DNA from 3 places in the Streptomyces sp. NPDC001634 genome. Region 1 is predicted to be linked to each of the others. Evidence: predicted binding sites of a transcription regulator. Region 1 holds the regulator's gene; each other region holds the start of a gene.
The links. Region 1 encodes HrcA, which represses chaperone genes, less so after heat shock. Its sites were predicted from a motif close to TTNGCACTCNGNNNNNCNGAGTGCNAA; they were not measured.
Positions count from the first base shown of each region.

Region 2: groL (chaperonin GroEL) is a predicted target of HrcA. The motif match lies at 1,171-1,197, and genes of this name have one in related genera.
Region 3: groES (co-chaperone GroES) is a predicted target of HrcA. The motif match lies at 1,104-1,130, and genes of this name have one in related genera.

Region 1 is NZ_JBEOZU010000048.1:54,213-56,480, reverse strand. It holds gene ABT186_RS28445 (MBL fold metallo-hydrolase) at 1-223, opposite strand, end outside; gene hrcA (heat-inducible transcriptional repressor HrcA) at 417-1,436, shown strand; gene dnaJ (molecular chaperone DnaJ) at 1,437-2,268, shown strand, end outside.
Region 2 is NZ_JBEOZU010000039.1:43,018-45,285, reverse strand. It holds gene groL (chaperonin GroEL) at 1-1,011, opposite strand, end outside; gene ABT186_RS25335 (cold-shock protein) at 1,429-1,632, opposite strand; gene ABT186_RS25330 (MoaD/ThiS family protein) at 2,082-2,268, opposite strand, start outside.
Region 3 is NZ_JBEOZU010000094.1:15,376-17,643, forward strand. It holds gene groL (chaperonin GroEL) at 1-499, opposite strand, end outside; gene groES (co-chaperone GroES) at 649-957, opposite strand; gene ABT186_RS39615 (polysaccharide deacetylase family protein) at 1,370-2,200, opposite strand; gene ABT186_RS39620 (polysaccharide deacetylase family protein) at 2,197-2,268, opposite strand, start outside.

The sequences.
Region 1 (2,268 bases):
GCGCGAGATGCGTCACACGCCGGTCCGCACCCAGGGGCGCGAGCAGCCGTCGCGTCGCGCTGCGCAACCGCGCGCCCTCCGTCAGGCTCGACCCTGCGTCGATCATGAGTGCCCCGCGGTCGCCGACCACCAGGCCCGCCGTGCAGTCCCAGACCGGAAGCCGGGTGCGCCCCGCCCTCGGACCGAGCGCCTCCCACCCGGACCCTTCCCACAACACCGTCATACGGCGACGCTATCGGCAGGCGCCCGGCCTGGCAGGACACCACAGGACAGGTCGGTACACGTCGGTACGACAGCGGGGCCCGCCCTTGCCGGGGGCGTACCCGGCCGCCGTACACTGGGCCGGGATGCTGGCACTCGCACGCGAAGAGTGCCAGGGGAAGCGTCAAGGGGACGAATCGCTGGAGGTGTGCGCGATGCTCAGTGAACGCAGGCTCGAAGTGCTGCGCGCCATCGTCCAGGACTACGTCGGCACCGAGGAGCCGGTCGGCTCCAAGGCGCTCACCGAGCGGCACAGGCTCGGCGTCTCCCCGGCCACCGTCCGTAACGACATGGCGGTGCTGGAGGACGAGGGCTACATCGCCCAGCCGCACACCAGCGCCGGACGCATCCCCACGGACAAGGGCTACCGCCTCTTCGTCGACAAGCTGGCGGGCGTCAAGCCGATGACCGCGCCCGAGCGCCGCGCGATCCAGAACTTCCTGGAGGGCGCCGTCGACCTCGACGACGTGGTGGCGCGTACGGTGCGGCTGCTTGCGCAGCTCACCCGGCAGGTCGCCGTCGTGCAGTACCCGTCGCTGACGCGTTCGACCGTGCGGCATGTGGAACTGCTGTCGATGGCGCCCGCGCGTGTGATGCTGGTGCTGATCACGGACACCGGACGGGTCGAACAGCGCATGATCGACTGCCCGGCGCCGTTCGGAGAAACGTCTCTTGCGGATCTACGCGCGCGGCTCAACAGCCGGGTCGCCGGCCGTCGTTTCGCGGACGTTCCGCCACTGGTGCAGGACCTGCCCGAGGCCTTCGAGGAACCGGAGGACCGAGGCGCCGTCTCGACGGTGCTCTCCACCCTGCTGGAGACGCTCGTGGAGGAGACCGAGGAGCGGCTGATGATCGGCGGCACCGCCAATCTCACCCGCTTCGCGCATGACTTCCCTCTCAGTATTCGCCCCGTCCTGGAGGCACTGGAGGAGCAGGTCGTGCTCCTCAAGTTGCTGGGTGAGGCGAAGGATCCGGCCATGCGGGTGCGTATCGGCCATGAGAACGCGCACGAGGGACTCAACTCCACGTCCGTCGTCTCCGTCGGCTACGGTTCGGGCGGCGAGGCAGTAGCGAAACTCGGCGTGGTCGGACCGACCCGCATGGATTACCCGGGAACGATGGGAGCGGTACGAGCGGTGGCACGGTACGTCGGACAGATCCTGGCGGAGTCGTAAGTGGCCACGGACTACTACGCCGTACTCGGCGTGCGCCGCGACGCGTCGCAGGAGGAGATCAAGAAGGCGTTCCGTCGGCTCGCCCGCGAGCTGCACCCGGACGTCAACCCCGATCCCAAGACGCAGGAGCGGTTCAAGGAGATCAACGCCGCGTACGAGGTGCTCTCGGACCCGCAGAAGAAGCAGGTCTACGACCTCGGCGGCGATCCGCTGTCCCAGTCGGGCGGCGCCGGTGCGGGCGGCTTCGGCGCGGGCGGCTTCGGGAACTTCTCGGACATCATGGACGCGTTCTTCGGTACGGCGTCGCAGCGCGGTCCGCGCTCGCGCACCCGCCGGGGACAGGACGCGATGATCCGGCTGGAGGTCGAGCTCGACGAGGCGGCCTTCGGTACGACCAAGGACATCCAGGTCGACACGGCCGTCGTCTGCAACACCTGCAACGGTGAGGGCGCCGCGCCCGGCACCTCCGCGCAGACCTGTGACATGTGCCGTGGCCGTGGTGAGGTCTCGCAGGTCACGCGGTCCTTCCTGGGTCAGGTCATGACGTCCCGGCCGTGCCCGCAGTGCCAGGGCTTCGGCACGATCGTCCCGAACCCGTGCCCGGAGTGCGCGGGCGACGGGCGGGTGCGGTCGCGGCGGACGCTCACCGTGAAGATCCCGGCCGGTGTCGACAACGGCACGCGGATCCAGCTCGCGGGCGAGGGCGAGGTCGGGCCCGGCGGCGGTCCCGCCGGCGACCTGTACGTCGAGATCCACGAGCTGCCGCATCCGATGTTCCAGCGGCGCGGCGACGACCTGCACTGCACGGTCACCATCCCGATGACGGCGGCGG
Region 2 (2,268 bases), on a different contig from region 1:
GGCGGAGCCGGCGCCGTCGACGATGGTGGTCTCGTCCTTGGTGATGACGACCTTGCGGGCGCGGCCCAGGAGGTCCAGGGTCGCGTTCTCCAGCTTGAGGCCGACCTCCTCGGAGATGACCTCGCCGCCCGTGAGGATGGCGATGTCGCCGAGCATGGCCTTGCGGCGGTCACCGAAGCCCGGGGCCTTGACGGCGACGGACTTGAAGGTGCCGCGGATCTTGTTGACGACCAGGGTCGACAGGGCCTCGCCCTCGACGTCCTCGGCGATGATCAGCAGCGGCTTGCCCGACTGCATGACCTTCTCGAGGAGCGGGAGCAGGTCCTTGACGGAGCCGATCTTCGAGTTGGCGATCAGGATGTACGGGTCGTCGAGGGACGCCTCCATACGCTCCATGTCGGTGGCGAAGTACGCCGAGATGTAGCCCTTGTCGAAGCGCATGCCCTCGGTGAGCTCGAGCTCCAGACCGAAGGTCTGCGACTCCTCGACGGTGATGACGCCTTCCTTGCCGACCTTGTCCATGGCCTCGGCGATGAGCTCGCCGATCTGGGTGTCGGCGGCGGAGATGGAGGCCGTGGAGGCGATCTGCTCCTTGGTCTCGACGTCCTTCGCCTGCTCCAGCAGGGCGGCGGAGACGGCCTCGACGGCCTTCTCGATACCGCGCTTCAGAGCCATCGGGTTGGCACCGGCGGCCACGTTGCGCAGGCCCTCGCGGACCAGCGCCTGGGCGAGAACGGTAGCGGTGGTCGTACCGTCACCGGCGACGTCGTCCGTCTTCTTGGCGACTTCCTTGACCAGCTCGGCGCCGATCTTCTCGTACGGGTCCTCGAGCTCGATCTCCTTGGCGATGGAGACACCGTCGTTGGTGATCGTGGGGGCGCCCCACTTCTTCTCGAGGACGACGTTGCGGCCCTTGGGGCCGAGCGTCACCTTCACGGCGTCCGCGAGCTGGTTCATGCCGCGCTCGAGGCCGCGCCGCGCCTCCTCGTCGAACGCGATGATCTTGGCCATGTGAAGTGGTCCTCCCAGGACTGGGGGTGATTACTTCGGACCGCGCCCGCGCCCGCGACGGACGGCCCCGGCCGGTGGTTCCTTGCCCCACCCGGTCCGCGGCCTCACCGACCCGGTCCTTCTTTGTCACTCTCACCTTCAGAGTGCTAACGCCAATGATTAGCACTCGGCCCACCCGAGTGCAAGGCGCGCCCGCGAAGCGGGCTCGTTGAGGGGTGGCGGTCGGGTGGCGGGTGGGAGCAAGCGGCTCCCGGGGATCGGGCGGTGAACACGGGAGCATGATCCGCAGGTGGAGGCGCCACCGCGCGCCCGCCGCACCACCCGTCCCCGCTGGTCCCGGACAGACCGAGGGGCCCGCACCCCGAACGGGATACGAGCCCCTCGACACGTCGAACAGTTCAGTCGTCGGCGCGCACTTCAGCCGGCCAGGCGAACCATGTCCGCCTGCGGCCCCTTCTGACCCTGCGAGATCTCGAACTCGACCCGCTGGCCCTCTTCCAGGGTGCGGTAGCCGTCCATCTGGATCGCGCTGTAGTGGACGAAAACATCCGCACCACCGTCGACCGCGATGAAGCCGTACCCCTTCTCCGCGTTGAACCACTTGACGGTGCCCTGAGCCATGCCTAACTCCCCTATTACTGGCCCTTGCACAGATCCACACTTCGCGGATCCGGGTCAGACCTCACCCCCCAACGGTTGGGGGCGTGCGCCGGAACGCGTCGACCGCGGCTGAATGTATCTGTCCAACTGCCGTCTGCAACAGGTCAATCGGACGAGAAATCCGGGCGCCACCGGTCGGGAATGTACGAAGAATTCACCCGAATTCAGGGCAAGTCGGGCCCGGCAAAAGGAATGAATGGCTCAAAAGCCCTGCACACTTTGGCTACTTCTTGTCGGGCATGCGGCAGGAACTCAGGGCGCCCGGCGGGGAGACCGGGAGCAGGTTCCCCAACTCTACCGCGCTCAACCATGCAGAATTGCCCCCTCCGTTTCTCTCACGGAGAGGGCAATTCGGTGAACTCTCGGTGTTCGACATTACCGAGGGTAATGATCACGCGGGTGAAGGACCGTCAGCCGCCCGCGACCGCCGGGATGATGGAGACTCCCGCGCCGTCCGGCGTCGCCGTCTGGAGACCCTGCTCGAAACGGACGTCGTCGTCGTTCACGTAGACGTTGACGAAGCGGCGCAGCTGGCCCTGGTCGTCGAGGACGCGGGCCGCGATGCCGGTGTGGTTCTTCTCCAGGTCGGCGATGACC
Region 3 (2,268 bases), on a different contig from region 1:
CCTTGTCCATCGCCTCGGCGATGAGCTCGCCGACCTGCTGGTCCTGGGCGGACAGCGCGGCGACGGCGGCGATGTCGGACTTCTCGTCGATCGGGCGGGCGGTGGCCAGCAGGTCGTCGGAGACGGCCTTGACCGCCGCGTCGATGCCCTTCTTCAGAGCAGCCGGGGAGGCACCCGCGGCGACGTTCTTCAGGCCCTCGCGCACGAGCGCCTGGGCGAGCACGGTGGCGGTGGTCGTACCGTCACCCGCGATGTCGTTGGTCTTGGTCGCCACCTCCTTCACCAGCTGGGCACCGAGGTTCTCGTACGGGTCCTCGACCTCGACCTCGCGGGCGATGGTGACACCGTCGTTGGTGATGGTGGGCGCGCCGAACTTCTTGTCGATGACGACGTTGCGGCCCTTGGGGCCGATCGTCACCTTCACCGTGTCGGCAAGCTTGTTGACGCCGCGCTCGAGGGCGCGACGGGCGTCCTCGTCGAACTTCAGGATCTTCGCCATGGAGCGTTTCAGTCCTCTCGTTGCGATCCTCGGCCGTCCTTGCGGAACGACCGCCGATCGCGGTGAAAAACGAACCGCGCCCCCGGCGCCCGGCTTGTCAACAGTCGCGGGGGCCAGGGGCGCAGCTCAAAGCAGTCAGCTTCGGTGAATTACTTCTCGATGATCGCGAGCACGTCGCGGGCCGAGAGAACGAGGTACTCCTCGTTGTTGTACTTCACCTCGGTGCCGCCGTACTTGCTGTAGAGAACGACGTCGCCGACCTTGACGTCGAGCTCGACACGCTTGCCGTCCTCGATGCGGCCCGGGCCCACGGCGAGGACGACGCCCTCCTGGGGCTTCTCCTTCGCGGTGTCCGGGATGACCAGGCCCGAGGCCGTGGTCTGCTCGGCGTCCAGCGGCTGGACCACGATGCGGTCCTCGAGCGGCTTGATGGCAACCTTGGAGCTGGCGGTCGTCACGATCCGACCTCCCCCTTCGGAGATCTCACGGGGTTAACTGTCTGAGGTGGCGACCAGGTCGATCCGTCGTCGCGGGTGCCGGACCTGCCCGTCGCTTTGTTGGCACTCTCCGGTGGCGAGTGCCAGAGCCGAGACTATGACCGCGATTAGCACTCGGTCAAGCGGAGTGCCAGTTGCCTGCGGCGCGCGGCGGATCGGTGGGCTTGCCGCCGGGTTCGTTTGCCACCCGGCGGTGGGGTGAACGTCCTGGGGCTGCGCCCCAGACCCCTTATCGGCCGGAACGGCCTCGTCCTCAATCTCCCCAGGCTCCCCCAAGCTCTCGGCCTCGCTCGAGCAGGGGGACCCCATGAGGGGCTGGTTGTACCCGGACAGGGCTGTCGAAGTGCCGTGGGACGACGACCAGGTGGCCGGCCTACAGATAGTCCTCCAGGCGGCCCACCGTGAATCCCATCGCCTGGACGCGGCGCAGAAGGCGGGTCGTCTCCACCGTCAGGGACATGGGGGAACGGCCCGGCTCGTGGGGCAGGATGATGTCGCCGGGGCGGGGGGTCGTGCCCCACTCGTACGGGTCGGGAGCCATGCCCGGTGTCGGGCGCCACAGAACCAGCGCCGTGATGCCGCAGTCCGCCGCCGCCCGGAGCGTCGTGCGGTCGTATCTGCCGTACGGCGGGCGGAGCAGCCGGGGCGGACGGCCCAGGCGGGATCTCAGGCGGTCCCGCTGGCCGCAGATCGCGGCGCGCTGTTCCTCGTACGGGCGGCCGCGCAGCGGGGCGCGGCCGAGGCTGTGGTTCTGGATGCCCGCACCGGCCGCCCGCAGCCGCGCCACCCGGGTGTACCCCCGCCCGACGGCACTGTCCGTGAGGAACACGCTGACCGGCAGCCGCAGTTCACGGACCATGTCGACGAACCGAGGGTCCTCCTCGGCGCCCTCGTCGTACGTCAGGAAGACGACCTTGTCGCGGGTGGGGACCCGGTCCAGGACCGGCGGCAGACCCGCATCGGCCGGGCCCGCGCCCTGGAGCAGGGGACGCGCCGGCCGGGGCGCGGGCGCGAGCGGGGCGGCGAGCCCCCAGCGGCGGTAGGCCCGGTCGCCGGGCCGGTGCGATCTGTGTACCTTCTGCGCCGCCTTCCTGCCCAGCCGTTCGATGGGGCCGACGGACTGGGCACAGCCGGCCGCTCCGGCCAGGAGTGCGGCGGCGAGCGACCCTGCCAGCAGCGCCCGCGCCTGCCGCCACGCCCTCACAGGTAGTCCTCCAGGCGCGCCACCGCGTACCCCTCGTCGGTGACCTTCTTCAGGAAGCGGCGCATCGT